3 regions of the Undibacterium sp. genome follow, and region 3 is predicted to be linked to each of the others. Evidence: predicted binding sites of a transcription regulator. Region 3 holds the regulator's gene; each other region holds the start of a gene.
The links. The regulator HrcA, encoded in region 3, represses chaperone genes, less so after heat shock. The targets are predictions, from matches to a motif close to TTAGCACTCNNNNNNNNNGAGTGCTAA.
Positions count from the first base shown of each region.

Region 1: a site for HrcA is predicted at 3,427-3,453, ahead of rpoH (RNA polymerase sigma factor RpoH). Genes of this name have one in related genera too.
Region 2: a site for HrcA is predicted at 5,013-5,039, ahead of groES (co-chaperone GroES). Genes of this name have one in related genera too.

Region 1 covers NZ_JAUXQE010000037.1:114,612-125,180, reverse strand. The annotation lists gene cyoE (heme o synthase) at 1-480, shown strand, start outside; gene Q8K39_RS20135 (SCO family protein) at 504-1,067, shown strand; gene Q8K39_RS20130 (heparin lyase I family protein) at 1,170-2,048, opposite strand; gene rpoH (RNA polymerase sigma factor RpoH) at 2,466-3,362, opposite strand; gene Q8K39_RS20120 (ABC transporter permease) at 3,617-4,531, opposite strand; gene Q8K39_RS20115 (cell division ATP-binding protein FtsE) at 4,563-5,237, opposite strand; gene ftsY (signal recognition particle-docking protein FtsY) at 5,301-6,377, opposite strand; gene rsmD (16S rRNA (guanine(966)-N(2))-methyltransferase RsmD) at 6,488-7,171, shown strand; gene coaD (pantetheine-phosphate adenylyltransferase) at 7,227-7,724, shown strand; gene Q8K39_RS20095 (YfhL family 4Fe-4S dicluster ferredoxin) at 7,892-8,158, shown strand; gene Q8K39_RS20090 (DUF484 family protein) at 8,166-9,302, opposite strand; gene Q8K39_RS20085 (MOSC domain-containing protein) at 9,342-10,235, opposite strand; gene Q8K39_RS20080 (GlxA family transcriptional regulator) at 10,253-10,569, opposite strand, start outside.
Region 2 covers NZ_JAUXQE010000035.1:161,551-172,119, reverse strand. The annotation lists gene Q8K39_RS17960 (ABC transporter substrate-binding protein) at 1-38, opposite strand, end outside; gene coaD (pantetheine-phosphate adenylyltransferase) at 240-1,394, opposite strand; gene coaE (dephospho-CoA kinase) at 1,391-2,035, opposite strand; gene Q8K39_RS17945 (phosphocholine-specific phospholipase C) at 2,273-4,687, shown strand; gene groES (co-chaperone GroES) at 5,104-5,394, shown strand; gene groL (chaperonin GroEL) at 5,436-7,088, shown strand; gene Q8K39_RS17930 (hypothetical protein) at 7,177-7,437, opposite strand; gene Q8K39_RS17925 (OPT family oligopeptide transporter) at 7,460-9,442, shown strand; gene Q8K39_RS17920 (nuclear transport factor 2 family protein) at 9,694-10,149, shown strand; gene Q8K39_RS17915 (LysR family transcriptional regulator) at 10,241-10,569, opposite strand, start outside.
Region 3 covers NZ_JAUXQE010000005.1:283,637-294,205, reverse strand. The annotation lists gene lptE (LPS assembly lipoprotein LptE) at 1-191, opposite strand, end outside; gene leuS (leucine--tRNA ligase) at 237-2,873, opposite strand; gene Q8K39_RS02605 (biopolymer transporter ExbD) at 3,016-3,459, opposite strand; gene Q8K39_RS02600 (MotA/TolQ/ExbB proton channel family protein) at 3,475-4,137, opposite strand; gene dapB (4-hydroxy-tetrahydrodipicolinate reductase) at 4,162-4,968, opposite strand; gene Q8K39_RS02590 (outer membrane protein assembly factor BamE) at 4,981-5,508, opposite strand; gene fur (ferric iron uptake transcriptional regulator) at 5,620-6,048, shown strand; gene Q8K39_RS02580 (response regulator transcription factor) at 6,112-6,495, opposite strand; gene hrcA (heat-inducible transcriptional repressor HrcA) at 6,553-7,584, opposite strand; gene Q8K39_RS02570 (HAD family hydrolase) at 7,629-8,315, opposite strand; gene Q8K39_RS02565 (NAD kinase) at 8,391-9,284, shown strand; gene recN (DNA repair protein RecN) at 9,407-10,569, shown strand, end outside.

The sequences.
Region 1 (10,569 bases), on a different contig from region 3:
CTGAAACCGGCGACACCGCAAAATATCGTCATCGGTGGTTTGTCTGGTGCCATGCCACCGGCGCTGGGCTGGGCAGCCGTGGCAAATGATGTTCCAATGCAGGCATGGTTGCTGGTCCTGATTATCTTTGTCTGGACGCCGCCGCATTTCTGGGCGCTGGCGATGTACAGACGGGATGACTATGCCCGTTCTGGCCTGCCGATGTTACCAATCACCCATGGCCTGGAATTTACCCGCTTCCATATCTGGCTCTATACGATCGCCTTGTTTGCAACCACCATGCTGCCTTACGCGGTACATATGAGCGGGCTGATTTACCTGGTCAGTGCCATCATCCTCGGCCTGATCTTCCTCTGGTATGCATGGCGTATTTATAAGCACTACGATGACGTGCTGGCGCGCAAGACCTTTACTTTTTCCATCATTTACCTGTCATTGCTATTCGCGGCCCTGTTGATTGACCACTATATCAAGCTATGAAAATTCTGAAGCATCTTGCCAGTATGTTGATGGCGCTGAGTTTGCTGGGCTTATCTGGCTGCATGCCTGTGCAAGAAAAATTCAACAACACGGATCTGACCGGCCTGGATTATGCCAAGGATTTTTCCCTGACCGATCACAATGGCAAGCCGCGCACCTTGGCTGACTTCAAGGGCAAGGCTGTGGTGATCTTCTTTGGTTATACCCAGTGTCCTGATGTTTGCCCGACCACCATGGTGGAAATGGCAGGGGTCATGAAATTGCTGGGAGCTGATGCCGACAAGGTGCAAGTCTTGTTCGTGACGCTCGATCCTGAGCGTGATACCCAGGCTTTATTGTCCAATTATGTGCCCAACTTCGACAAACGCTTCCTGGGCCTGTATGGCAATGCAGAGGCAACTGCCAAGGTCGCCAAGGAGTTCAAGGTGTTTTATCAGAAGGTTGACGGTAAAACGCCAGGCAGTTATACCGTAGACCATACTGCTGGCAGTTATGTATTTGATCCCCAGGGACGCATACGTTTATTCTTGCGCCATGGCCAGGGGCCAGAGCCAGTTGCACATGATCTGAAGATACTCCTGAAGTGAAGGCAATTCCCGGCCAGCCTGAGACCTCCAGGCCGGGAAGTATTCATGGCGCCAGCTGCCTGAGTGCAGCGCGGACCTCGTTATGAACATCGACTTCTTGCATTAACTGCCAAACGCTGCCTGCGCAACATCAGCGAAACTTGTTCCCCGCACCGCGGGCCCCAGCAACAGCTTGCTGGTAAATGTCAAACCACGGTTGCGATAATAGCCCGTTTTCCAATAGTGGTCGCCAACAGCCCGGCCATAAGCAAATTGCAGCGTAGGTATATTCTTGCCTTCATAGACTTTGGTCCACTGAGCTGACGGGTCTTCGTCAAGTCTGGAAATGGCCAGATAACCACTGCTATCTGCTGCCCATGTGACTTCTATCATGAACTTGACCCATTTACCCTTGCTCAATTGCCCATTACTGAACTGGGCGCGAACTGCATTTTTGGGCTTGGTACGTGTTCCGCCTTCGAGGATATCTCCTGTTTGCAGGTTAATATGAAAGTCGCTTTCTGCACATAAGGCAAATGCCGGATTGGTTCCCAAGTTATCCGGGCCGTGCAACTGGAAAATAATGCCCCAGGGATAAGGATCAACAGAAGTGGCAACCGGAGGTTGCCAGTCAGCTGGTAATTTGACAGAAATTCCATAAAACTCTTTCCCGGAACCTGTATTGACTGATAATGGCGAAGCATTGAGTGATTGCATGGTCGATACTTCAGCACGCTCGCCGGACCATCCCCCGACCTGATCACCGGGCTTGACCTGAATTTGTGCCACAGCAATATCCGGTGAAAACCGTTCATTGTCACGAGGCACAATGCGATCTTTTTCCCATGCCTGTAAATCACGCCATACGCCACGGCCAGGCCGCTCGGTCTTGGCACTCCAGTCGCCCACAAAACTGACATTGGCCGGGAGTGTTTTTACTTGCGCTCCGCAGTTAAATGACATGAGGATAGTAATCAGTAAAATTGATGTTTTCTTTTTCATCACTTTGCCTTGCATTGAAAGCTGTTTGAACGTCAGCATAAGTTTTCTCCTTGGTGAGAATCCATGGTCTGTATCGTGTATAAAATAGCCAGACTCTCAGTGTGAGCAAAGCAGGTGATGAGCCTTGCTACGCTAAGTTCTACTGGCTTGCATGAGCATGAAGATGCGCAGAATCTGTGAGATGATCTTTCCTGCTGTTAATCGAAAATAGTTTGTTAGCTCCGCAGGATCAATGTAGCACCGCCAGAGAAATTAGTTAAGTGACACTATTTATTTTCGGCAATTTAATATGGAAAATCAGGTTTCTGCGTGGATTTTCATGCTGGCAATACATTCTGGAGCATTAACGGTAGGTGGATCACCAAAAACAAAAGGCACTCTCGCGAGTGCCTTTGTCATTACTGCAGCATATTTTGATTAAGCAAAACTGCTGAGGCTGCCCTTCATTTTCTTCAGGGCTGCGCTTTCGATCTGGCGTATGCGTTCGGCAGAAACGCCATACTCATCCGCCAGTTCGTGCAGGGTTGCACCTGTACCATCATCGTTTTTCAACCAGCGTGATTCTATGATATGGCGTGAACGTGCATCCAGCTTGGCAAGTGCAGATTCCAGGCCTTCGCTTTGCAAGCGATCATACTGGCGTGTTTCCAGAACACGGGTAGGCTCGTCAGATTCAGTTTTCAGATAAGCGATAGGAGCGAATTTCTCATCGTCATCATCCGTCGGTGCATCCAGGGCAATATCGTGGCCGGACAAACGCATTTCCATTTCGATGACTTCTTCGCGTTTTACATCCAGCGTTGATGCCAGGGCATCAATTTGCTTGGGTGTCATCGCGTCCAAGCCTTCTTTATGGCTGCGCAGGTTAAAGAATAATTTGCGTTGGGCTTTGGTCGTTGCTACTTTGACCAAACGCCAGTTTTTCAAAATGTACTCATGCATTTCGGCCTTGATCCAGTGCATGGCATAGGACACCAGACGCACGCCCTGGTCAGGGTCGAAACGTTTAACGGCTTTCATCAGGCCAATATTGCCTTCTTGAATCAAGTCGGCATGTGGCAAGCCATAGCCGAGGTAACCACGGGCGATGGAGACGACCAGACGCAGATGCGACATAACCAGTTGCTGCGCAGCAGCCAGATCATTTTCATTGCGCAATTTGTTTGCAAAGTCGATCTCTTCCTGATGCGTAAGCATAGGCAGGCGATTAACTGCAGAGATATAGGCATCAATATTACCCAGCGTGCCACTAAAGCCTAGGGCCAGAGCCGTGCTGTCAGTTGCAGGGATCAATTGTGTCGATGTAGTTGCCATTTTTCCTCCTTATTGCTGCCTTAAGAGTATCAATTACTCTTTTCGGCACTATCAAGTTCCTATATTAGCACTCTCTTGAGAAGAGTGCTAATACTCAGATTCTATGAACTTCATCAAATAAATCTATTGAAAAACAAGCATTCATTGAAGGTTTTTATATTTCTTAGACGCTGGCTGAGTCTGAAAGTTGCAGTCAAATCGATGCAAATTGTAAGAGGCTGTTGCAAAACCACATTGGCCTTATGAAATTGCTATTAGCTGGCTTTTGCCAACTGCCTTCTGACCGAAAGAAAAACGCCTACCAGCCCAAGCAACATGCTAACAGCTAACAGGATGGCGCTCTGTGCGATACCCAACGGAGCCAGGTGGAACTCAGAAGCATATAATTTGGCAAATTCGGCAATCGCCTTGTTCAAAGGCTGTAGGGATGCTGCGATCATGCCCAGTGCCAATGCGCCCGCCAGCAATCCTAACAAGGCACCGGTATAGTAATACGGCTTGTGAATAAAGCTATTGGTTGCACCCAGCAAGCGGGTGAGGGAAATTTCAGCTCTGTGCGAAATAACTTGCAGGCGGGTGGCGTTAAACACTACAACCACGACAACGACTCCCAGCGTCGTGGCAAGGAATAACAGACCCAATTGCATGATCTGCACCAGTGCAGCCAGGCGCTTGACCCAGGCAGAGTCAAGCTGCACCACATCCACATCCGGCATCTGTTTGATTTCTTCTACCAGCGCCTCTATCTTGCCAGCATCATTGTTCGACATTGCTAATATATAAGCGTCTGGCAGAGGATTACCGCCCAGGGTGGACAAAACCTCGGCCAGATTGGATGATTGCTCTAGACTGGCGAGTGCCTTGTCTTTGGGGATAAAACTCAAATTTGCCGTAATGTTTTTCTCTTTCAACAATTTCTTCAGCGGTATCGACAAGGCAGTGGCAGTTGCCCTCGGGGTGTCAGGGCTGACAAAGATGCTGATTTCCGGTTCTATCGACAGTTGCGAGGAAATTGGGCGTATGTTTTCTATCAGGGTCAGGCCAGCGATGGGCAAAGCCAGCGCAATTGCGACTACCAGTACATTGAACAGGAAATTGCCGGGACTGCCGCGCACATGGGTGAGCGCAGTCTTGATGGCAAACAAGTGCTGGCGTAACCAGTTGGTCATGAATTTGTCCTTGATATTTAATGATGCAGGATCAGGCCGCCAGCGAGGATTTCCAGGTATCGACTAAACGGCCCTGGCTCAGATAGATCACGCGGCTGGCCTGATCGAGAAATTGTTCATCATGGCTGGAGATAATGCAGGTCACACCAGCACTCTGGAAAGCCTTGAGTGCAGTGATAACTTTGTTGGCATTATCGCGGTCGAGAAATGCAGTCGGTTCATCCGCCAGAATGATCTGAGGCCGGTTGACGATGGCACGAGCAATCGCCACGCGCTGTTGTTCACCACCTGACAAAGCCAACGGCATTGAGTATGTCTTGTCTGGCAAGCCGACTTTTTCCAACGCAATGCGTGCGCGGGTTTCGGCTTCTGCCTGCGAGGCACCAGTGACGATGATAGGCAGCATGACATTGGCCAGCACATGGCGGTCAGTCAGGAGTTTTTGATCCTGCAAGATCAGGCCCAGCTTGCGGCGCAGATAGGGCAGGCTGCTACTTTTCAATTTGCCTATGTCCTGGCCATTCACCTTGACCTGGCCAGCAGTTGGTTTTTCTATGCCTGCGATCATTTTCAGCAAGGTGGATTTGCCCGCGCCTGAGGGGCCAGCCAGGAAGATCAGTTCACCAGCAGCAATCGACAAGGAAACATCGTTGAGCGCGTAGGCATCTTGCGAATATTGTTTGCTGACGTGTTCAAATTCAATCATGGTCGCGTCTTGTCTTTGTGAGCTTCATTGTGTGCTGGTTTCCTGCGCCGCCCTCCGCCAAACTTAGCTAAGCAGGGCGTCAACAAATTCCTGGGCATTAAATGGTTGCAAGTCTTCAATCTGTTCGCCTATGCCGATGAAGTAGACAGGCACAGGGCGGTTCTTGGCAATCGCTGCCAGCACACCGCCTTTAGCCGTGCCATCCAGCTTGGTGATGACCAGGCCAGTCAATTGCAGGGCATCATCAAAGGCCTTGACCTGTGTCAGCGCATTCTGACCAGTGTTGCCGTCGATAATGAGCAAGACTTCTTGTGGTGCACCATCCATGCCCTTGCCAATGACGCGCTTGATTTTCTTGAGTTCTTCCATCAAATGCAGCTGGGTAGGCAGGCGACCGGCAGTATCCACCATCACGACATCGGTGCCACGGGCGCGGGCCGACGCGACTGCATCAAAAGCCACAGCGGCAGGGTCACCAGATTCTTGTGAAATAACAGTGACATTATTACGCTCACCCCAGATCGTCAATTGCTCACGCGCTGCCGCACGGAAAGTATCGCCAGCCGCCAGCAATACAGATTGCTGGTGGGTCTGCATATGCTTGGCCAGCTTGCCTATGGTCGTTGTTTTTCCTGCACCATTCACGCCTGTGATCATCATGACCAAAGGTTGATAACGACCCAGTTCCAGTGGTTTTTGCAAAGGGGTCAGCAGTTCCAGTAGCAAGACTTTCAATGCAGCCTTGACTTGCTCGGCATCCGTCAGCTTGTCTTCCTTGACCTTTTTCTTTAGACCATCCAGCAGGAATTGGGTAGCTTCCACACCGGCATCCGAGGTCAGCAGGGCAGCTTCCAGCTCTTCATACAAATCATCATCAATGCGGGCACCGATGAAGAGGGTGGTAAGATTCGAGGAAGTTTTGGCGAGCCCGGCTTTCAGGCGGCTTAACCAAGAGCGTTTTTGCTCAGGTTCCGCCGCCTTGGGAGCGACAACTTCCGCCACGGGAGCCGCAGCGACAGTGGCTGCTATAGTGGCAGGCGCGACAGGTGCAGGGCTGGCTGGCGCCGTAATAACGGATGCCGGCTCAGCCACAACAACTGGCGCCTCTTCTTTGGGCTTTTTTTTGAAAAAACTAAACATCGGGATATATTTCGGAGTGCGGGCGGCAAAAAATGCCAGCCCTGATATTAGAATGCTGCCATTTTAACAGACAGCGCAATGTAAACAGATTTAGCCGTAGCAAGCATGCAATGAAAACAAATAGTAAAAAAAAGCCAGTAAAAACGACAGTCGTAAAACGTCAAAGCCATCAAGTCCGCATCATAGGCGGAGTCTGGAAGCGCAGCCTCCTCAGCGTGGTCGATGCAGAGGGTTTGCGCCCTACGCCAGACCGTGTCAGGGAAACCCTGTTCAACTGGCTCAACCATTTGCTTCACAGCAACTGGACTGGCGTGCATTGCCTGGACCTGTTCGCCGGTAGTGGTGCGCTGGGTTTTGAAGCAGCCAGTCGTGGCGCGGCGCAAGTCATCATGGTGGAGGCGCATACCCCGGCTTACAAGCAACTGGAGCAAGTAAAGGACAAATTGCAAGCCAGCCAGTGCAAGCTGCTCAGGGCAGATGCACTCAAGGCACTTGAAAGTTTGGCTGCCCAGCCACAAAAAATGGACGTGATCTTCCTAGACCCACCGTTTGAACAGGACTGGCTCGACCGCATTTTGCCAGCCTGCGCGCAATTGCTCAGCCCAAAAGGCTGTATCTACGTAGAATCCGAGTTTTCTTTGGCTGAATCAGCAAGTGATGAAGCTGCAAATGAAAAAATAGCTAAATTATTAAGCGGATGGCAGCTTATCCGCGCCGATAAAGCTGGTAGTGTCTTTTTCCACATACTGCAACGCAACATTTTACCGCATGAGGCGCACGAAAATCAGGCATAATGCCTGCTCAACTTGGTGCATATCCTTATGCAGATTGCGAAAAAAGGGAGTGAAGATGGTCACAGCCGTTTATCCGGGAACATTTGATCCGCTAACACGCGGTCATGAAGATCTGGTGCGTCGCGCATCCGGTCTTTTTGATACTTTGGTGGTGGGTGTGGCGGATAGCAAAAGCAAGAATCCATTTTTTTCCCTGGATGAGCGCCTGGAAATTGCCAATGAAGTGCTGGGACATTATCCGAATGTCAAAGTAGAAAGTTTTTCGGGACTGCTGAAAGACTTTGTGCGCAAAAATGACGCGCGCGTCATCGTGCGCGGTTTGCGTGCGGTGTCTGATTTTGAATATGAATTCCAGATGGCGGGCATGAACCGTTATCTGTTGCCAGATGTAGAAACCCTGTTCCTGACTCCTTCTGATCAGTATCAATTCATTTCAGGTACGATAGTGCGTGAGATCGCCATGTTTGGCGGTGATGTGTCAAAATTTGTTTTCCCTTCAGTTGACCGCTGGTTGAAGAAGAAAGTTGCTTTGCTGGCTGAGAACAAGTCTTAAAGTAAATATAATAGTACTTACGCAAAAACGCCCTCAGCTGCGTCGCAGCTCCTAACCGTACTAAAGTACTGTCTTCGGCGCTGCGCCTTGCTGGGACAATTTTGCGTAAGCCCTATATAAGTAGGTGCTGCTGATGTAGTGACTGAGCAGCACATGAAAGCGACAACATGGCCCTGATGATTACAGACGATTGCATCAATTGTGATGTCTGCGAACCCGAATGCCCCAATGATGCGATTTACATGGGGCCGGAAATTTATGAGATAGACCCGCATAAATGCACCGAGTGCGTGGGCCATTACAAGGAACCGCAATGCCAGCAGGTTTGCCCTGTCAGCTGCATTCCTTTCAATCCTGAATGGCGCGAAACACCAGAACAGTTGAACGCCAAATACGAGCAATTGCAGGCAGACAAAAAGCCTGCGCAACAATAAGACCAGTCTAAAAACAGCGTACCTGGTTGCGTCCGCCGTTCTTGGCCTGGTACAAGGCCCGGTCGGCGCGCAACACCAGATCGCGGGCGATACTGCTGGCGTCTTCGTAATTGCTGTTCTCATCTATGGTCGTGAGGCCGATTGATATCGTCGCCTGGCAAGTGCCAGACTCACTCAAGATGAATTCCTGGCTGGCGATACTTTTGCGTATGCGTTCCGCCACCTGTATTGCATCATGCAAATTGGTGTTGACCAGCACCACCACAAATTCCTCACCACCAAAACGGCCAAGGGTATCGCTGAGACGCAGTTCATCCTTGATGCGTTTTGCTACTTCCTTCAACACATCGTCACCACCCTGATGCCCGTAGCGGTCATTGATTTGCTTGAAGAAATCGATGTCCAGATACATGCAGGCGATGCTATACCTCTGCCTGCGCGCGCGGGCAATTTCTTCCAGCATGCGCTGCTCTACGTAGCGACGGTTGCTGACATTCGTCAAGGGATCAGTCAGGCCTATATAAGTCAGGCGCTCATTGTTAATGACGTTTTCCAGACAGATTGCAATGATGGAGCCCAGACGCTCAATAAAATCAGTCGCCATGTTGGGCTGGAAACGGTCGGCCTTGAAACTGCCCAGATTCAGACAACCTATCAGACGGCCTTGCCTGCGCATAGGGATGATGGCGATACTGGCAGGCTTCTTGTTGAAACTGCTGAAATAAGAGGCATATGCCAGGCTTTGATAGAGACCCAGTTGCGGCTTGCGCAAGGCAGTTTCTGGTTGGCTGAGTTCGACTTCATGCCGCAAGAAAATCAGATGTGGAAATTCACTCAAATCTATCTTCAGGTCAGCCAGCATTTGTTGCAAGTCGCCCAGCTTGTCAAACAGCACCAGCGACACTACATCCAGTTCAGAAGTGACTGCCAGGGCGCTGAAAATATTCGTGATCAGTTCACGAAAGCTATTCGCACCAATAATCTTCAAATCGAAACTCTGGTGGCGCGCCATGATGTTTTGATTGCGGTGCGCCAGTTCCAGCAAGCTATCGAGTCTGGCCCGCAAAGCTTGGTTTTCGCTTTGCAATTCCAGCAACGCAGACTGAGCCTGGTCTGGCTCTTCATCTATAGGTGCTGGCATCATGCTTTCCATTGCTGTTGGTATCTGTCTGTATTTTTTGCGTTAAAAGGCAATATTCATATCCATGACATCACCGACACGTAATAACTGTCCCACACCTTGTTCGACGATGACATTCATGCCAAAAGTGATGCCGCCATCGACCAGTGGATTGGCACGATAAGTCTGCAAAATATCCATCGGGTCTGGGCCAAATTCACCGGTACTCTGGTCTATCGACGGCATGGGGCAGCGCGGACAAGGTTTTACCGGGCGTAACTTTATCTTGCTGCCCACTTCAAAATTTGCGGCATAGTCTTCTTCAAAAGCCTCTATGCCAGCCAGCACGATATTCGGGCGGAAGCGGTTCATGGGCAGGCCACTGCGTCCCTGCTTTTCCAGGCGCTGATTGAGATCATCAAGCGAGGCAGTAGCCGTCAGTAAAATCGGGTAGCCATCAGAAAAACGTGTGGCCACCAGTCTGTCGCCTGTCCATTTCTGATTTGCAAAACGTTGGGTTTGTGCTGTACTGCGTACCAGACGGCAGGGAGTGTCCAGTGCCTTGCTGAACCAGTCAGCCATTGCTTGCCCGCAATCCAGGGCGCTGAAACTTTCTTCCCAGATGGTAACGCTGGCTGTGCTGCTATCTTCTTGCGGGTTCAGGGACAATACAGGCATGTTGGGGGCATGGATGTACAGGCCATCGCTGCGGAGTTCGGGGCGTATCAAGGCCATCCGTGGGAATTCTCTTTGCGTCAGGAACAGGCCCTGATGGTCTACCAGCATCCACTCCCTGTCATGTACGCCTTCAAAGCTGAGGCCGGTTTCATTCAGGGTAGCCGCTTCCAGTGCGATACCGGCACAGGATTTGATGGGATAGAGAGTGATAGAAAGTATGCTGGGCATGGTGCAAAATAAGTGAGCAAATTCAGTATCAGCTATTTTAATGGCTATCATGCATTCACGCTGAGCTTTCAGGCATTGCCCTGGAATTCACGTCGATAAGCTGATGGTGATATGCCAAATTCCCGGGCGAAGTAACGCCGCAGTAATAAACCCGTACCAAAACCAGTATCCGCAGCAATATCATCAATGCCACGCTTGCTGGTTTCCAGTTGCCGCTGGGCCAATGCCAGTCGCTGGTTCAAGAGCCATTTGCCTACCGTCGTACCAGTTTGCTGCTGGAAGTGGCGGGTAAAGCTGCGCCTGCTCATCAATGCTCTTTGCGCCAGTTGATCCAGTTGCTGAGGCTCTGCCAGATGTGCCAGCATCCATTCCAGCACTTTGGCCA
Region 2 (10,569 bases), on a different contig from region 3:
CCTGCCAGCAAGCTTAATATCACACGACAAATCCACATATCCGCCTCCGGGCATTCGATCATGCCGTAGTGAACAACGCAGATCGCACAAGTCCCCGCCCGCTTTAAAATCCAAAGATTTGCAAGCAGCGCAGGTTTTTATTCAGGCTCTATTTTGGCGGTTTTCAGGGAAAAAAGTTGCTCATTCACAAAAACTCACATTTATGCTGATGAGCGAAGTCAGGACTTTAGCAAGATGAATTACTTTCCAGTCAACACTTGCGATTGCGCTTTTTCACGTTTGATATTGATGAGAGCCTGGCTGGTATACAAATCAGCAAACCATGGATCTGCGAACAAGTGACCACTCTCTGCAAGTCCCTGAAAATAATCCAGGACCCTGCCCCGTCCTGCACGATAAGCTGCATCATCAACTTCGTTATATTCTATTCTCACTGCGGCTGCGTAAGCCTCGTAGGTATCGACCGCCTGCCCCAGGATAGCCAGATCTACACTGAGCATTGCATCCTTCAGTGGATGCACCAGCATGGCGCTCTGGAAGTGATCAGTCACCCGGATCAGGTCAGCCACTTCCTGCTGATGTTGTGACCCCAAACCAGCCTCCAGCCACATGCGCGCACTCTGCTCTTCATTCGACAGATCTGCAGACTTACCACCATACACGGCATCATGGAACCAAAAAGCTTTTTTCAGTATCGCCACATCCGAATTGCTGGCTCCTGTATTGCTTGCCCAGGCAGAAATTTCACTGAGACCATGCACCAGGTGATCGAGATTATGATAAGGCCGACGCGCCGCACCATAGGCCTCTTCACCTGTCAGATAATCAAACCAGTGGACAAGTTTGCTGCTGTCAATGTCAGTTTCAGTTTCAGTTTCCCATAGTTTTTGCCAGTCAGTGCGCAACCAGCTCTTGATCCAGGCGATATAGGCTGGCATGGGCATGAATTTTTTTACTGTCCAGTGCCAACCTACTGGCCCTTGCAAGGCACGTACGAAACTGGAACTGACCGACCCAAGGTCACGTGGCGGCATGACGAAGATAGTCTTGGCACCGTCAAGCACATCGACATTGGTTTGCTGTATCAGGTTTTCATAATCGAAGTCAGAGGTATTGCGTATGCCGCGCACCAGATACTCAATGCCGTGGCGCTTGGCAGCACGTGCAGTGTAATCACCTTTGACAATGACGACGCTGACATTGTCCCAGCCACACTCAGCCACACTACGCTCAATGATGTCCTTGCGCTCCAGAGCAGAAAACTGTGGCTTCTTAACAGGGTTTTCAGAAATGAATACGACGACTTCATCAGCCAATGCTCTGGCTTCCTGTATAACCCACAGATGACCATTGGTGATGGGATCAAGAGTGCCGGAGAAAGCGATTTTTTTCATTGTAAGTTCCAGTACGACATATAAGTGAGGTGTTGCTGCAAGACTTCTTGCTCCAGCTCTGCGATGCTACCCTGATTGACTATCTGGTCACAGGCTTGTCTCCGCACAGCATATTCCTTTGCCTGCATACTGAAAACTTGCTTGATTTCCGCTTCAGTCCAGTCAGGATTACGATGACGTACGCGCTGCAGGCGTGTTTCTTCATCCGCCTGCAGTAGCAAGACGCTATCGTACACGAAGCCATCAACTTCATCAGGCAGCAATGCCGATTCCCAAATGACATAGGTGGCTGTTTGCTGCAAAGTCCATTGCCACATGGCCTGCAATACATATGGCTGCAGCAAATTCCGCAAACAGCGGTTCGCATGGGCATCACTGACCAGAACAGTACGCAAAATGCCGCGTCGCAGACGGCCAGCTTCTGTCAATAAGTGCGGCAATATCATTGCGATTTCGGACATTACCGGGTGTTGGCTATCCTGGTGTATTGCGCGCGCCACCAGGCCTGCATCAATCACCGGCACGCCCAGCTTGAAAAAAGCAGCCGCAGCACTGGATTTGCCGCAGCCCATGCCACCCGCCATTAACACCAAACGAGCTTGTCTGGCTTTGTCAGTAACTGGATTAATAACATCATGCATATCACCCCCCAATACTGGTTATTCAACCAATATTAAGAGATTAGCGCATCTTCATATAAATGACAAACTTATTTTGGTTGTTCAGCCAAATTAATAGGACGAAAAACCAAGGCGCTTCACAGTAAGACTGATTTCTGCTTTAAAGCTTGCGCTGTCATATTTCCGACATATTACAAATATATTATGCCGCTACATCTACCCTGCCATAGCGTTTTACTAGATTAAAAAGGAAGAGCAATGATTTCTGATAGCCGGAGAAAGTTTCTGCAATTTTCAGCCGCAAGTGCGGGAGCGAGCATGCTGCCTGGTGTGATACAGCAAGCTCTTGCTGTTCCGGCAAACAATGCTACTGGCACCCTGGCAGATGTTGGTCATGTAGTGATTTTCATGCAGGAAAATCGCTCCTTTGATCATTATTTTGGAACGCTCGCCGGCGTTCGCGGCTTTGAAGACCCACGTGCGATCAGCCTGCCAAATGGTGCGCCAGTCTGGCAGCAACCCAATCCGGCAGGCGGCAGTATCTTGCCTTTTCATTTCGATGCCAAGAATACCAGCGCCCTGTCTGTGGGCACGAATCATTCATGGAAAGGTTCGCAGCAAGCCTGGCAAGCCTGGGATGCCTGGGTCAGCAAAAAGACCGTGCAAACCATGGGTTATTTTGACAGGGGCGACCTGCCGTTTTATTACGCACTGGCTGACGCTTTCACGATTTGCGACGCCTATCATTGCTCCATCTTTGGCGCGACTGATCCCAATCGCATGTACTCGCTAACGGGCACAAGCCAGGGCTGGATAGGTGCCATGGGAAGCCTGTATAACATTGATGCCAAGGGCTATTACAATGCCGACCCGGCCAATGACAATGTCTCTGCCGCTGTCACAGCCAGCGCGCCAAACTGGCAAACCTATGCCGAAGTACTGGAAGCCAATCAGGTGAGCTGGAAGGTGTACCAGGAATGGGATAACTACGGCGACAACTACCTTGCCTATTTCAAGAACTTCCGGGTGAATGCAGACGGCAGCAAATTAAGCAGCAGTTCGCCGCTGCACCAGAAAGCCCGCAGCATGGCACCCGGTGCCAGTGTGGGTGGAAGCAAGGGTGATGGCCTGGTCAGTGCCTTCGCCAGTGATGTGCGCAACAAGCGCTTGCCGCAAGTATCCTGGATATGTGCGCCGAATGATTACACCGAGCATTCGCCCAACTCCCCCAATGCAGGTGAAAACCTGACGGCAAGATTGCTTGCTGCCCTGGTGGCAGAACCAGAAGTGTGGGCCAAGACCGTGTTTTTGTTGATGTATGATGAGAACGATGGTTTCTTCGACCATGTTCCCCCTCATATCCCCCCCATTACCGCAGCCATGGGGCGATCAACTCTGGCCGACAATGGTGTGTATGAAAAATACGGCACTGAACCCGTCGGACTGGGGCCGCGCGTCCCCATGCTGGTGATTTCCCCCTGGAGCAAGGGCGGCAAGGTGTGTTCCCAGGTATTTGATCACACATCCAAGTTGCGCTTTCTCGAAGAGTGGCTGGTGCATGGCTTGGGCAAGGACAGGGCAGCTGTCACCTGCAAGCTGATATCACCATGGCGGCGTACTGTCTGTGGCGATTTGACTTCCGCATTTGATTTCAAATCACCAGACCAGAACTGGCCAGCAACAGTACCAAAAACAGCGGCCTACGTACCTGTCAATGGCAAACCCTACCCCGTGCCACCAGCAAACCAGGTACAACCACGGCAGGAAGCATATGCCGCCTCACAAGGTCCACGCCCAGCCTGCCGCCTGCCTTACCTGCTGGCAGCACAGGCCAAGCTCAATACCAGCAAGCAACTGGAAGTGGGTTTCAGCAATGCAGGCACCGCTGGTGCAGCTTTTATCGTGTATTCAAAAGTGCGGGCAGATGGCCCCTGGTATTACACCGTCGAGGCAGGCAAGCAAATACAAAAAGAAACCTGGAACTGGAGCTCCACTAACTATCATCTCAACGCGTTTGGTCCCAATGGCTTCATGCGGGAATGGGCTGGCAGCACTAGCTCTCTCGTCAAGCCAGAAATCCAGGCTGTGCACGATAGCAACAGCGGCAAGCTGGTGCTGACTTTATCCAATGTCGATAATGTACAACCCTGCACTTTCAACATCAGTGACAATGCCTATGGAAGCCTGCCAAGCAACTACTCACTGGCGGGTGGGCAAAGCTTGCGCCTGGAATATCCATTAATCAATAGCTTTGGCTGGTACGATTTCAGCATCACCAGCAATACCGATACTCAATTTTTGCGCAGGATTGCAGGCCATGTGGAAGCGGTAAGCGGCAATAGCAACAATAACCGCACTGATCCGATGATAGGCGGCAACCACAATGTAGCCCGCCTGAGCACGACAACCCCACGCATAACAAGCGGCAGTAATTTTGTCGTCTCATATACAGTGCCGCAAACCCAGGTCAGCACCAAAAACTGGATAGGTGTGTACCCTGCCGCAGCAGTGCCAGGCAAGGTGAATTCACTGACCTGGCAATATGCAGGCAATGCTCAGGGTAGCCTGACACTTAATACCGCAAACCTGGCAGCAGGAAATTATGCAGTCTGGCTTTTGTACAACGATGCATATGTATCTCTGACAAGCCCACTGGGATTGACTATTGTCTAACTCGTATTGCGTTCTAAAAGCCAGGTAAATCAAAAATTGCCTGGCTTAAAGATGCCGTACCTGCCAAATAAGTTTTTCTTTGCAAGCACGAAACCAGTTAATATTAAAAAGACCATGAATTTAGTTTGACAAAGCTCATTAGTGAAATTATCTCTTTAACATCCCCCCAAAACTACCCGCCCCTGTAAAGGTCAATAAATCTATTGAACCGTCGAAAAGAACGCGTAAAACACGCATGCAAATTATGCTTAAGCTACTGATTATTAAAGAAATATTGATTTAGCTCTTTTTTAGCTCTTGAAAAGCCCATGCCTCGCCCATATACTTAGCACTCGTTGGGAGAGAGTGCTAACAAAGTCTTTCCCCAGCTTAATTGAATTCCAATAGTAATTACTCGCAAATTTAAAGGAGCTAGTATGAACCTTCGTCCCCTGCATGATCGCCTGATCGTGAAACGCCTGGATCAAGAAACAAAAACCGCATCCGGTATCGTTCTGCCTGACGCTGCTGCTGAAAAGCCAGATCAAGGTGAAGTGCTGGCTGTTGGTCCTGGCAAATTGCTGGACAACGGTACTGTGCGCGCCCTGGACGTTAAAGTCGGCGACCGCGTTTTGTTCGGTAAATATTCTGGCCAGGCTGTCAAAGTTGACGGCAACGAAGTTCTGGTGATGCGTGAAGAAGATATCTTCGCGGTCGTACAGAAGTAATCGACATCCACGATATCAATTAAAGAATTCGGAGAATTAATATGGCAGCTAAACAAGTAATTTTTGGTGATGACGCACGTGCGAAAATCGTCAATGGCGTCAACATCCTGGCGAACGCAGTTAAAGTAACTTTGGGCCCTAAAGGCCGTAACGTAGTTCTGGAACGCTCTTTCGGCGCGCCTACAGTAACCAAAGACGGTGTTTCTGTAGCTAAAGAAATCGAACTGAAAGACAAGCTGGAAAACATGGGTGCACAACTGGTGAAAGAAGTGGCTTCCCGCACTTCTGACAACGCTGGTGACGGTACAACTACAGCGACAGTTCTGGCACAAGCCATCGTTCGCGAAGGTTTCAAATATGTAGCAGCTGGTTTCAACCCAACTGACTTGAAACGCGGTATCGACAAAGCGGTTACAGCCATCGTTGCTGAAATCAAAACTCTGTCCAAGCCAACAACAACCAACAAAGAAATCGCTCAAGTTGGTTCCATCTCTGCCAACTCCGATGCAAACATCGGCGACATCATTGCCAAAGCAATGGACAAAGTCGGCAAAGAAGGCGTGATCACTGTTGAAGACGGCAAATCCCTGGACAACGAACTCGACATCGTTGAAGGTATGCAGTTTGACCGTGGCTATCTGTCACCATACTTCATCAACAATCCAGAAAAACAATCCGTTATCCTGGAAAACCCGTTCATCCTGTTGTTCGACAAAAAAATCTCGAACATCCGTGACCTGCTGCCAGTATTGGAACAAGTTGCAAAATCCGGTCGCCCACTGCTGATCATCGCTGAAGATGTAGACGGCGAAGCGCTGGCAACTCTGGTTGTGAACAACATCCGTGGCATCCTGAAAACTGCAGCTGTTAAGGCTCCAGGCTTCGGTGACCGTCGCAAAGCCATGCTGGAAGACATCGCTATCCTGACCGGTGGTCAAGTGATTGCTGAAGAAGTTGGCCTGACACTGGAAAAAGCGACTCTGGCTGATCTGGGTCAAGCTAAGCGTATCGAAATCGGTAAAGAAAACACCACCGTTATCGATGGCGCTGGCCAGGCTGTAGGTATCGAAGCACGCGTTAAACAAATCCGTGCGCAAATCGAAGAAGCAACTTCTGACTACGACCGTGAAAAACTGCAAGAACGCGTTGCCAAACTGGCAGGCGGCGTTGCTGTGATCAAGGTTGGTGCTGCAACTGAAGTTGAAATGAAAGAGAAAAAAGCCCGCGTTGAAGATGCTCTGCATGCAACTCGCGCTGCCGTAGAAGAAGGCGTTGTTCCTGGCGGTGGCGTTGCCCTGCTGCGCGCACGTCAAGCTGCTGGCGAAATCAAAGGCGACAATCCAGATCAAGAAGCAGGCATCAAACTGGTTCTGAAAGCAATCGAAGCACCTTTGCGTGAAATCGTTGCTAACGCCGGTGGCGAACCTAGTGTTGTTGTTAATGCTATCATCAATGGCAAAGGCAACTACGGCTTCAATGCTGCCAATGACACATACGGCGACATGATAGAAATGGGTATTCTCGATCCAGCTAAAGTAACTCGCTCTGCATTGCAAAATGCAGCATCTGTTGCTGGCCTGATCCTGACTACTGATGCGCTGGTTGCTGAATTGCCTGACGACAAAGCAGGCGGCGGCATGGGTGGTGATATGGGTGGCATGGGCGGTATGGGTGGTATGGGCGGCATGATGTAATAGCTGCGTGCTACTCTCAGTGATCTAACCGAGAGTCACATTGCTCAAAACCCCGCAACGCAAGTTGCGGGGTTTTTTGTTGCTTGTATCAATCAATATATGAACTGCAGCAAAGCGGATTAAATAGCCAATAATTTCCCGCAGACTCAAGCAAAAGAAGCTTCAAATCTCCGCTCTCTACCCAGGCAGCAACAAATATATAAACTTTTTCTTTCCCGTGCTTGACAGAAAACATCTGTCGCTTGGATACTGCCGCACCTGAAAGAAAATTTTCATATTTCCGGCTCTGAGTTTCATATTTGCAATAAGCTTGCATATGCATCAAGGGGCTGGGCATCATTTCAAGCACGACAACCCGCTTTGGAGAAAATATGGCGCTGCAACAATTAAGCGAAGAGCAAATACGAACCTGGACCCGCGCCCAAAAGGACGAGTGGTGGTTTGCCAATATCTATCGTGGAGACATGGCACAGTTGACCATACGCTCGGCATTCACAGGCTTTTTGCTTGGCGGCATATTGTCGGCAACCGCTTTATACATTGGTGCCAAGACCGGTATCACCATTGGCGTCGGCCTGACCTCGGTCATCCTGGCCTTTGCGATTTTCAAAATCCTTGCCAACCTGGGTCTCGCCAAGGATTTCACCATCCTTGAAAACAACTGCACGCAATCCATCGCGACAGCTGCCGGTTACATGACCATGCCACTCAATACCGTGCTGTCAGCCTATATGCTGATTAGCGGTACAGTAGTCAGCTGGTGGCACCTGGTGGTATGGATGAGTATCTGCTCCATCCTGGGTGTACTGGTGGCCTTCCCGATGAAGCGTCGCTTCATCAATGAAGACCAACTACCTTTCCCTGAAGGCCGAGCCTGTGGCGTGGTGCTGGATGCGGTATATACCGGCGAAGCTGCCAGTGGCATGTACAAGGCGCGCCTGATGGCTTTCACAGCCATGTGGACAGCAATTTACCAGATGATTACCAGCGATGGCTGGATGAAGTTCATCCAGTTCAAAATCCTGCGTATGGATAAATGGGCGGGCATGACAGAAGCCTGGCACTTTCAGGAACGTGTCGATTACTACTATTACACTGCAGCCGTCAAATATGACATGCTGATCCCAAAAATCCTGGGCACGGATTTCCGTGCCCTTGGTCTGCGCTTTACCCTGGATGCTGCCATGCTGGGCGTCGGTGGCCTGATGGGTATCCGTGTTGCCAGCAGCGTTTTGCTGGGCACCATCATCAATTTCGTTTTCCTCGCACCGTGGATGATACAGCGCGGCGACATCGTCGAGCGTATAGCTCCTAGCGGCAAACTGGTGCCAATCTCGCGTACCGAGATCGTCAATCAATGGGGCTTATGGTGGGCGGTTTCCATGATGGTGGTCGCTTCTTTCATCAGCCTGGCCGCCAAGCCTGAACTGTTCACCAGCCTGTTCAAAAAATCCGAACAAAAGAAAGTGCCTGACCAGACCAGCACCATTCTCGATCATATTGAAGTACCACTGATTGTCTCTTACATAGGTATACCCATCTTCAGTATCCTGGCTGCCTGGACCACCCATGAATTCTTTGGTGTGCCGTGGCTGATGTCCATCATCACCCTGCCGCTGGTATTCATCCTGACCATTATCTGCGCCAATGCAATGGCACTGACATCCTGGACACCGACAGGCACACTGTCAAAGATCACCCAGTTCAGCATGGGTGCCATCGACAGCACAAACCCAGCCAACAACCTGATACCTGCCGGCATGACGGCAGAAGTGGCATCGAATGCTTCCAACCTGCTGTCCGACATCAAACCTGGCTATATGCTAGGTGCGAAACCAAGGCAGCAAGCGATAGGCCATATCATCGGCATCTTCTCTGGCGCGCTGGCTTGCGTTCCCTTGTACTTCCTGCTGTTCCTGCCGCCTGATGCAGATGGCATACGTTCCACCGCCACTATCGTCTCCGACAAGTTCGCATTCCCCGGTGCGATGCAATGGAAAGGCGTGGCCGAACTGATCGCCAAAGGCTTCAGCAGCCTTCCAGCCTCTGCTATCACCGGCATCATCGTGGCAGCAGTCGCCGCCACCATCATCGAACTTGCCCGCATCTTTACCAAGGGCCGCTTCCCGTTGTCCGCTGTTTCCATCGGCCTGGGCGTCATCCTGCCACCAGAGTCTTGCCTGGCGATGTGGATAGGTGCAGCCATATTCTGGTGGATGGGTCGCAAGAACAGCACACCTGGCAGCAAAGGTCATGACTTCTGGGTAGAAGGCTGTGAACCTATCTGCGCTGGCCTGATCTCTGGTGCAGCATTGATTGGTATCGGTAATGCGATCATCAATGTGCTGATGTAATCTTGAATTGATACTACTGGCCCCGCTTCTCGCGGGGCTTTTTTATGGCTGTGAAGATTTTTCCTGACGATAGCAATGTGAACAACTTCCAGGAACCAACATGAATATTCAGGGTCAAGGTAAATGGATGCGCTTGCTTAAGCAAGGCCCAGGCAAGTTGAGTACTGCTAAAGTGTCATCAAACATGTCATTCTTTATTTCGTCCCTTAATCAATCCTATAAAAGCTGCACCTAATCAGGAGCCAAAAACCATGTCCCTTGTGAGCCTTTTCGTCGCAGCTACCTTTTACGCCAGCCCTGGCACCAATCAAACCCCATCCACCGCAGATGCTGCCACCATTGCAGCAATCGAAGCCACTTGCTACGACTATATCGATGGCCAACTGGAAGCAGATCCCAAACGGGTAGCCCGGTCGCTACATCCAGACCTGGCGAAGCGTGCCGTGATCGGCGACACGCCAGACGAACGCCTGGGTCTGCGACGCATGTCCAAAGAAGAACTGGTCAACCTGACCAAAGCAGGCGCACTTAAAACGCCAAAGGCAGAATGGAGCCGCACCTGTACCGTCCTCGACGTGACAGACAAAGCCGCCTCAGTGCGCCTGGAAACCCCGTGGTTTGTCGATTATTTCCACATGGGCAGATTTGAAGACCGCTGGATTATTGTGAATGCGCTTTGGTATAGCAAGCCAAAGAAGAGCAGTTAGTTGAGAATGGAATACGGCCCTGCCCCGCGGTCGAGCCTATTGATTGTCTAAATAGGCAGGGATTCGATTCAATAGGAAAACGGGATATGGCTTATGTACCAAGCTCGCTGACCACTGTGGCAATAAAACTCTTTAGCTTGGGAGTTTGTCCGCGGCCAGGATGGTAGATAAGATGCACAGGCCGCGAAGGAGTTTCATAATCAGGCAAGACTTTGATGAGACGCCCAGAGCGTAGCTCTTCACGCGCAAGATCCTCAGCGATATAAGCCACTCCCGCGCCATTCAAGGCGGCGACCAACAATGCCTTCGCATCATTGAGTTGCAAACGATGCCTGACCTTGGCCTGGTATTTTTCTGCTCCGCGCATAAACCGCCATTCGCTGGCGGTTGAACCAGTGCTGGATGCATAAGCCAGGCACT
Region 3 (10,569 bases):
TGGGTCTGACCATTGGCACGGATATGGCGGCGCAATTCGCCTCCCAAAGCTGAAGCCTCAGGCAAACCTATATAAATGCTCTTGAATGGCAATGCCACCGGACCACGCAGAGCAAAGCCACAGGCCGACAACAACATGATGGACATGATGGCTGCCAGCCATTGCAGACGCTTTACATACTTTGCTTGCATGTGGTTTTCCCTGTTACTAATAGAAGTATTTTTCAATGACTATCTTCAGGCAACGATATTCACCAGCTTGCCAGGCACGATGATAATTTTCTTGGCTGCGCCTTCCATGAATTTCTGTACGCTTTCATTAGCCAGGGCAGTCGCTTCTATGGTTGCCTTGTCAGCATCCTTGGCGACCTTGATGCTGCCGCGCAGTTTGCCATTGACTTGTACCATCAGCTCGATTTCATCCTGCACCAAAGCAGCTTCATCTACCAGTGGCCACGGCGCATCGATGATTTCACCAAGCTCTGTCGCCAGACCCAGTTCCTGCCACAGTACATGGGTAATATGCGGACATACCGGATACAGGCCACGCAGCAAGATGCTGAAAGCGTCGCGCAAAGCTGCGGCGCTGCCTTCGGCTTCTGACTTGAAGGACTCTATGGTATTGAGCAACTTCATCGCGCCAGAGACAACGGTGTTGTATTGCAGGCGATCATAGTCGGCATCAATCTGCTTCAGCGTCAAATGTACTTCACGGCGCAGGGCCTTGACGTCATTTGCATACGAAGCAGGTGCAGTAGGTGCAACAGCGCCAGCAGCAATCGCGCCAGACAGTTTCAATGCAGAAGCCCACAGGCGGCGCAGGTAACGTGATGCCCCTTCTACACCGCTGTTGCTCCAGGCAGCACTTTGATCCGGAGGACCGGCAAACATGGTGAACAGACGTGCGGTATCAGCGCCGAACTGCTCGATAATGTCTTTCGGTTCGACCACATTGTTCTTGGACTTGGACATCTTTTCGATGCCGCCCATTTGCACAGGTTGACCATCGCTTTTCAGCGATGCCGAAACTGGACGACCTTTGTCATCATGCTGGACTTCAATTTCATTCGGATAGAACCAGATCTTCTTGCCGCTGACATCTTCACGATAGTAAGACTCGTTGAGCAACATGCCTTGGGTGAACAAGTTCTTGAAAGGTTCATCGATCTTGACCAGACCCAGGTCACGCATGGCCTTGGTCCAGAAGCGCGCATACAGCAAATGCAAAACCGCATGTTCGACACCGCCTATGTACTGGTCCATCGCCATCCAGTAATCATTGCGTTCATCGACCATCGTCGTTGCATCCGGGCAGGTATAACGCATGAAATACCAGCTGGAATCAACGAAAGTGTCCATAGTGTCGGTTTCACGGTGTGCCGGGCTGCCGCATTTAGGGCAAGGCACATTCAGGAAATCTTCACGCTGCTTCAACGGATTGCCAGAACCGTCAGGGATGCAGTCAGTTGGCAATACCACTGGCAAATCTTCATATGGCACAGGCACATCACCACAGCTGTCGCAGTGGATGATAGGGATGGGTGTACCCCAGTAACGCTGACGGGAAATACCCCAGTCACGCAAACGCCAGGTGGTTTTCTTTTCGCCCAGACCTTTGGCCACCAGGTCATTTGCTACTGCATCAACAGTAGCCTTGAAGCTCAGGCCATCATACTTGCCGGAATTGACGGTGACGCCACGCTGTTTGTCGCCATAGGATTCTGCCCATACGTCAGTCGTGAAACTTTCACCTTCGATAGCCACTACTTGCTTGATGGCGATATTGTATTTTTTCGCGAAAGCAAAATCGCGTTCATCATGCGCAGGCACGCCCATGACTGCGCCATCGCCATAGGTCATCAAGACATAGTTACCAACCCAGACTTCGACTTGCTCGCCAGTCAAAGGATGAGTCACGAAGAGGCCAGTAGGCATGCCCTCTTTTTCCTTGGTAGCCATTTCGGCTTCTGTCGTGCCACCGGCTTTACATACTTCGATGAAGGCTGCCAGTGTTGCATTATTCTTTGCTGCCAGCGTGGCGATAGGATGTTCTGCCGCTACTGCGCAGAAAGTCACGCCCATGATGGTGTCAGGACGGGTAGTAAACACATACATTTTGCCATCTTGTACCAGCGCGCCAGTTTCGTCAGCGATCTGATGTGGAAAAGCAAAGCGTACGCCTTCGCTCTTGCCTATCCAGTTACGCTGCATGGTACGTACTTGCTCAGGCCAGCCGTCCAGATCGTCGATGCTGTTCAGCAATTCGTCTGCATATTGGGTGATGCCAAAGTAGTAGCCAGGGATTTCGCGCTTTTCTACCAGAGCACCTGAGCGCCAGCCGCGGCCATCAATCACCTGCTCATTCGCCAGCACGGTTTGATCAATTGGGTCCCAGTTCACAACCTGAGTTTTTTTGTAAGCGACGCCTTTTTCCAGCATCTTCAGGAACAGCCACTGGTTCCAGCGGTAGTAATCAGGGTCGCAGGTTGCAACTTCACGCGTCCAGTCAAATGCCAGGCCCAGGGGCTGCATTTGCGACTTCATGTCTTCAATATTCGAGTAAGTCCATTCTGCTGGCGACTTTTTATAGGCAATCGCTGCATTTTCTGCTGGCAGGCCAAATGCATCCCAGCCCATGGGCATAAGGACGTTATAGCCCTTCATGCGCAACTGGCGTGCCAGCATGTCGTTGATCGTGTAATTGCGCACGTGGCCCATGTGCAACTTGCCAGATGGGTAAGGCAGCATGGAGCAAGCGTAGTACTTGCCTTTAGGAAAACGTGGATTGTTTTCTACTGCCTTATAGGCATCGATCTTTTTCCAATGGGATTGCGCCGATTGTTCGACGTCAGAGGGCGTGTATTTTTCTTGCATGGCGTAAGCAGAAGTAGAAGCGAAAATGACTCAGAACCTTTGATTATAACTGGTTCAGACACATTATTGAGGAAAGCCTTGCTGGCCAAGGCTGACAGTGTGAATTAAGAGAGGATCGCTGGCTTTGAGTACCAGCAGACCATCAGGGCTTTTTAGCTTGCTTGCTGTCAGTGACGAAAGAAATCTTCGCCATGCCCTGGGATTGTGCAGCAGCCATGACCTTGGCGATAATTTCATAGCGGGTGGCTTTGTCAGCCCGTAACTGTATTTCGGCCTGCTTGTTCTTTTTTGCCTGTACAGCCAGTTTTGACTCCAGCTCCATCATGGCCAGTACCTGGTTATTCCAGTAAAGGATGCCATCGGCGTCAAATGAAATACTGACTGTATCAGCTTGCTCTGGCGCAGCTTCAGATTGCGCCTGTGGCAAATCGAGCTTGACCGCATGTGTCATGAAAGGTGCTGCAATGATGAAAATGACAAGCAAGACCAGCATGACGTCAACCATGGGGGTGACATTGATGTCCGCCATCGAAGTCAAAGGACGGGAAGAAGATTCGCGCGGCGTATGAAATTGACCGAATGTCATCTTTTAATATAAATATCAAGACTTGCTCATGTGAGCATGCAAGTCAAAGGCAAAGCCATCAAGTTCAGCCAGGGTAATCCGGTTGATGCGGTTAAAAGCGTTATAGGCCAGCACGGCAGGTATTGCCACCAGCAAACCCAGGGCAGTCATGATCAAGGCCTCGCCCACTGGTCCGGCCAGCTGATCGATTTGCACGAGGCCGTTCGAAGAGATCGCAGTCAGGGCACGGTAAATACCCCACACCGTCCCCAGCAAACCAACAAAGGGGGCGGTTGCACCTACTGATGCCAAAAAGCTTAAACCAGTTTCCAGCCTGACGGTCAGCCCTTGCAATTCCTGGCGCAGGCTGCGCGTCAAAATTTCACTGAGCCCGGTATTGGCTGACAGCGTGGCACTGCGTTGTGTTGCATCGCTGGCAGCATGGGCAGCTTCTGCCAGACTGATAAAGACCTTGGACTGATCAGCCAGACGCAGGGAAGACAAGGCATCGGCCATGCTGGGAGCGCGCCAGAATGTATGCAAGGCAGGCGCGGCTTTACGGATGCGCCAAAAACTCCAGGTTTTCATCATTATCAGCGTCCAGCTAAGCACTGACATCAACAATAATAGCCAGCCGACCAGATGCCCCATGGCATCGGCCTGTTCCCAATAATGTGCAATTGCAGAATTCATGTCTATGCCAATAGCTACTATGCAAACAGATTAACGCAAACCCAGCACATCGTACATATCAAACAAGCCCACCGACTTGTTTTCGAGGAAACGTGCGGCACGCAAGCTGCCATGCGCATAAGTCACACGGCTGGATGATTTGTGGCTGATTTCCACACGCTCACCAATGCCGGCAAACAGGACCGTATGGTCGCCAACGATGTCGCCGCCACGGATGGTGGCAAAGCCGATGGACGATGGATCGCGTTCGCCTGTCACGCCTTCGCGGGCAAATACACCCACTTCATTGAGGTCACGGCCCAGGGCATCGGCAATGACTTCTCCCATTTTCAGGGCAGTGCCGGAAGGTGCATCGACCTTGAAACGGTGGTGGGCTTCGACGACTTCTATGTCATAGCCCTCGGCAAAGCTTTTGGCTGCCATTTCCAGCAATTTCATGGTGACATTCACGCCCACACTCATATTCGGCGCGAATACGATGGCCGTTTTTTCTGCAGCAGCGGCAATCGCTGCCTTGCCAGCATCATCAAAACCTGTAGTGCCTATGATCATTTTGATGCCATGTGCGGCACAATATTCAAGATGCTTGAGCGTACCTTCAGGACGGGTGAAATCGATGAGATAACTGGCATTCGCCAGTCCTGCCGCCAGATCAGCAGTAATGGCGACACCCGATGGCTTGCCCAAACTGGCAGCAGCATCTGTCCCCAGCGCCGGTGAGGCTAGCACGTCCAGCGCGCCAACCAACACCATATCATCGGCATTACTGATCGCTTCGACCAGCATTTTCCCCATACGGCCAGAAGCGCCGGCCACGGCAATTTTGAGTGCTGTCATGTTAGTTTATTTCTATTTTTTCTTCGGAGCGTCGGTTTCCACGATCGATTGCACACGATTCAAGCCCAGGGCTGACTCAGTAATGCGAGCCAGGTATTCTTTTTCCGTTGGCAAATTACCACCTTCGAACTTGGCAACCGTACCGTTTTTAAAATACACAGAAACCCGGCTGGTAATGCGTTCGCCATTTGGCTTGATCAGGCGGAAAGGATAATCCCAGCGGTCTTCATGGAACATATCTGTCAGCAAGGCCGTGCCCAGTACAAAACGCACTTGCTCGCGCGTCATGCCTTCTTTTAATTGGGCCACCATTTCCTGAGAAACAAAGTTTCCTTGCTGTATGGAAACGCGATAAGGCGAAATGAAAGTCAGTATCTTGGCAAAACCGCTAGGTTCTACCACTTGCGCACCATTAGTGTCACTCGGCGTGCCCGAAGTTGCATATACTGAAGTCTTGTCAGCGGACGACAATATACCCAGTGGAGACGTACATGCTGCAGTCAGAGACGCCAGCAAAGCCAGGCCCGCTACGCGGCTCATCTTCTTCCGTGTTACTTTTGAAAACAACAGTTGCATAGATAACCTCTTAATTGAGCAACAAGCCCTAAAACCCGATATCATAAAGCAGATAGCAATTTTTTGATCGAAAACATGACAAACAGTACCCCCAACCTCAAGGCCAGCGGTCTGAAAGCCACTCTGCCCCGACTGAAAATCCTGGAAATCTTCCAGAACAGCCGGGTACGTCATCTGACAGCAGAAGATGTGTATAAGATCCTGCTGAATGAAAATATGGATGTTGGCCTGGCAACGGTATACCGCGTGCTGACCCAGTTTGAACAGGCCGGCCTGTTAAACCGCAATCATTTTGAAACTGGCAAAGCCATTTTTGAATTGAATGAAGGTTCACATCATGATCACCTGGTCTGCCTCGACTGTGGCCGTGTAGAAGAATTTTTTGATGAAGAGATCGAACAGCGCCAGCAAACTGTGGCCCTCGACCGCGGTTTCAAGATTGCTGAGCATGCGCTAGCGATTTATGGCAATTGCACCAAGCCGAATTGCGAACACAAGGGATAAGTCAAACCTCAAACGTGCTTCTTTTTTCAGACGTATCAATTGACTGAAAATCTTCTGATACGTCTATCTATTGATCTTGCCTACCACCCCGGCCACAGTATCAATAATTTTTTGCGCATTAAATGGCTTTAGGATATATCCATGTATCCCTGTTTTAACGACCTCTGTAATCGTTTCCTGATCCTTATTTGCGGTCACCATCAGCACTCTGGTATCTGGCAGCAAATCCCTTATACGAGGCAAAATTTCTGTGCCACTGATTTTTGGCATGACAATATCAAGCATGATCAAATCTGGTTTTAGTTTAAGCGCCAATTCCAAACCACTACCGCCATCAGTTGCTTCGCCGACAACGTTATACCCCTCACTGCGCAATATAACCCTGAGCACTTCGCGGGTTACATCATTGTCATCAATCAATAAAATCTTTGCGTTTTTCTTTTCCATAGCAACCCTGCTTCGGATGAATGTTTACTTACACGCATCGCCAATTGACATCGTGCCTTATTGACTTAATGCATTAGATAATAATTTTGCCGTAATGTCTACGATGGGTATGACCCTTTCATATGCCATGCGGGTGGGGCCGATGACGCCCAGGGTACCCACTATCTTGCCATTCACCTCATAGGGAGCAGTGACTATACTCATTTCTTCCATCGGCACAAGTTGCGAATCACCACCGATGAATATCTGTACGCCCGTTGCCTTGCTGGAGACATCCAGTAATTGCATAAGGCTGCTTTTCTGTTCAAACATATCAAACAATTTGCGCAATGACCCCATATTTGAAGACAGATCTTGCACATTCAACAAATTGCGCTCGCCAGAGATGACGACTTCATCATTATCCTCATCCATGGCATTACTACCAGCTTCGACGGCGGCTTGCATGAGCCTGGTCATATCATTCTGCAATTGCCGCAACTCGCTATTGATACGCGAACGTGCGTCGCTGAAGCTCAGCCCACCGAAATTCTGATTCAGATAATTGGCAGCCTGCACCAATTGGGTAGGTGTATAGTCAACATCCGTCAATAAAAGACGATTATGAACTTCGCCACTTGGAGTAACAACTACCAGCAAGATGCGCTTTTCTGACAGGCGCAAAAATTCAACTTGCTGGAACATCGACTCTGTACGTGGTGTCATGACAACACCGGCAAATTGAGACAGAGACGATAATATCTGCGCTGCATTGGCAATCAACTTTTGCGGCGACTGCGCATTCATAGGAGATTGCAGACTGGAGTGCAGGCGAGTATCCATGTCGCCTCCATGAATATCTTGCACAGTGAGCAATTTATCGACGAAAACGCGATACCCTCTGGGGGTAGGGATACGGCCAGCAGAAGTGTGCGGGCTAGCGACGAAACCCATTTCTTCGAGATCTGCCATGACATTGCGTATCGTCGCTGGCGATAATTCCAGGCCGGATATTTTTGACAAGGCGCGGGAACCCACAGGCTGGCCATCAGCGATATAACGCTCGACCAGGGCTTTTAATAAAGTTTGTGCGCGGATATCTAGGTGCATGGTTTCATTTTATGCGTTCATGACTGACATGAACATAGAAAAATTCATAGCCAAAAAGTCAGCTCATGCAGATTGGCAAATTCTGCATCGGGCTTGATATGGAGATGGCGCTCATCTTCAATTTTTAAACCCTGACGGTTCATCCAGCCGCCTTTTAATCCCGCCTGTTGTGCACCTTGCACATCAAGCAATAAGTCATCGCCTACATACAAGACCTCTGCTGGTTCCAGCCCCAGCTCCTGACAAGCAGCCAAAAATATTCTGGGATCAGGCTTGGCACAACCAAACCGAAAGGCAGCGATAGACACCTTGAAATGATGGGCCAGACCTATCGCCTGTAAATCCGCAAAGCCATTCGAGACCGTGCCTAAGGCCAGTTTTTCTTGCAAGGCTTCCAAAGCGGGCCTGACATCGCTGTACAAGTCCACTTTGTTTCTCGCATCGGCAAATACCGCCATGGCATGGTCAGCTTTTTCGGCTGCAACACCATGCTCATCAAATACTTGTTTCAGCAAGGTATGACGCAAGGCCCATAGGTCGTATTGAAAACGCTGGTCGCTCGCCACCAACAGATTCCTGCGCTCACGCAATTCTTCCACATTATAATTTTGCGCAACGACGGGCACATGTTCATGCATCCATTGCTGCAAAACCGATTCGGCATGGCGAATTACCGGCGCAACCGGCCACAAAGTATCATCCAGATCCAGCAAAACTGCTTTAATTGCCATAAGGAGCACTCATTCCATTCATAGATGCCCTAATTATGTTCTAATCTTAGCCATCATGTCACCCTACCCTTGTTTATGACAGTACAGGCCAAAACAATTGCACTTGTTGGAAAATCTAACGCGGCAGGCATTGCTGACTCGATTAAGGAACTGGCCAATTTCCTCGCGAGCGCAGGGCATCGTGTCGTCATCGAAGCAGAAACGGCACAATACCCGCAATTAAGCGAGTTCAGCAGCATGCCAGTACCAGAGATAGGCAAGCTGGCGGATGTGGCCATTGTGGTTGGTGGTGACGGCACCATGCTGGGAATAGCTCGGCAACTGGCACCCTATAATATTCCCCTGATTGGCATCAACCAGGGGCGGCTGGGCTTCATCACTGATATTGCACTGGACCGCATGATCCCAGTCATTTCGGAAATGCTGGATGGCAAATATGTCTCAGAACGTCGCAGCCTGCTGCAGGCCATTGTCACACGCGATGGCAACCAGATTTTCAGCGGCGTGGCTTTCAATGACATTGTCGTATCACGTGGCGCTGGTTCAGGCATGGTCGAATTGAGAGTAGAAGTAGACGGGCATTTCATGTACAACCAGCGTTCAGACGGCCTTATTGTCTCAACACCGACTGGCTCTACCGCCTATGCACTTTCTGCCGGTGGCCCCTTGTTACACCCCAGTCTGTCCGGCATTGCGATGGTGCCGATTGCCCCGCATGCCTTATCGAACCGGCCCATAGTCTTGCCAGACAGTAGCGAAATCGTGATTACCATCGTGGCCGGGCGCGATATCAGCCTGAATTTTGATATGCAAAATTTTGCCAGCCTGCAGCATCAGGACAGGATTATCGTCAACCGCTCTGCCCATACGGTGACTTTCCTGCATCCCCCAGGCTGGAATTATTACAACACCTTGCGCGAGAAACTGCACTGGAATGAATATCCATCCGTAGAGGGCGCACTGAATTAAGGTTTTTCGCCCACTCTTACGAACACAGAAGTCACAGGCTGTTGCTAGAATAGCGATTTCGCTAAGCTGGCTGATACTTTCCAGCGCCGGTTTTTTAACAAATTCCTTCATGTCTGCCCATTATGTTGCGCACGCTTGCCATTCGTGATTTTGTCATTGTCGATACGCTGGAGCTTGAATTTTCTTCCGGTTTCAGTGTGCTGACCGGAGAAACCGGTGCCGGCAAATCCATCCTGATCGATGCACTGACCCTGGCCCTGGGTGGCAGGGGTGATGCCAGCATGGTGCGCGAATCTGCCAGCAAAACTGATATCAGTGCAGAATTTGCCGTCAATGAAACACTCGCCGTCTGGCTTAAAGAACATGAGTTCTTTGACCAGGACCAACCGCTGATCTTGCGCCGTACCATCGATAATGCAGGCCGCTCCAAGGCATGGATCAATGGCATCACCGCCACAGCCAGCCAGTTGCGCGAGATAGGAGATATGCTGGTGGATATCCATGGCCAGCATGCGCACCAATCACTGTTGAAAACCGAAGCACAGCGCGATTTGCTGGACATGCAAGGCGGATTGCAAGAGCAAGTCAATGAAGTTGGCTTGCGTTACCGCGCCTGGCGCAATATCAGCAAACAACGCGAAGAATTTGAAATCAATGCCAAGAGCGTCTTGCAAGAGCGCGAGCGCCTCGAATGGCAGGTCGGTGAACTCGATAAATTGCAGATCAAACCGGACGAATGGGAAAGTATCAGCCAGGAACATACCCGCCTCGCCCATGCAGCCAGTCTGCTGGAAGGCGGGCAGGAAGCAGCCGCTTTGATCTCTGAATCCGAACATCCTGTCTTGTCTCAACTGACAGCCATTCAGCAAAAACTCTTGAAACTGCTGGCCTATGATGCTGCGTTGAAACCCGTCACTGATGCGCTGGAATCTGCCTGCATCAATTTGCAGGAAACCACTTATGCCCTCAACGATTATCTGAGCCGGACTGAACTTGACCCTGCCCGTTTGCGCGTCGTGGAAAACCGCGTCGAAGCGATACACACCACGGCAAGGCGCTTCCACGTTGCACCAGAAAAGCTGCATGAAGAATTCGCCACGCTGTCTGCGCAACTGGCGCAATTGTCAAATGCGACCGATATGGATGCGCTGAAAGCACAGGAAGAAAAAGCCAGGCTTGCTTATCTGCAGACCGCGCAAAAACTCAGTAAGACCAGGCAAAAAGTCGCCAAGGATTTGGGGGGCGCAGTCACCACAGCCATGCAGGACCTGAGCATGGGCGGTGG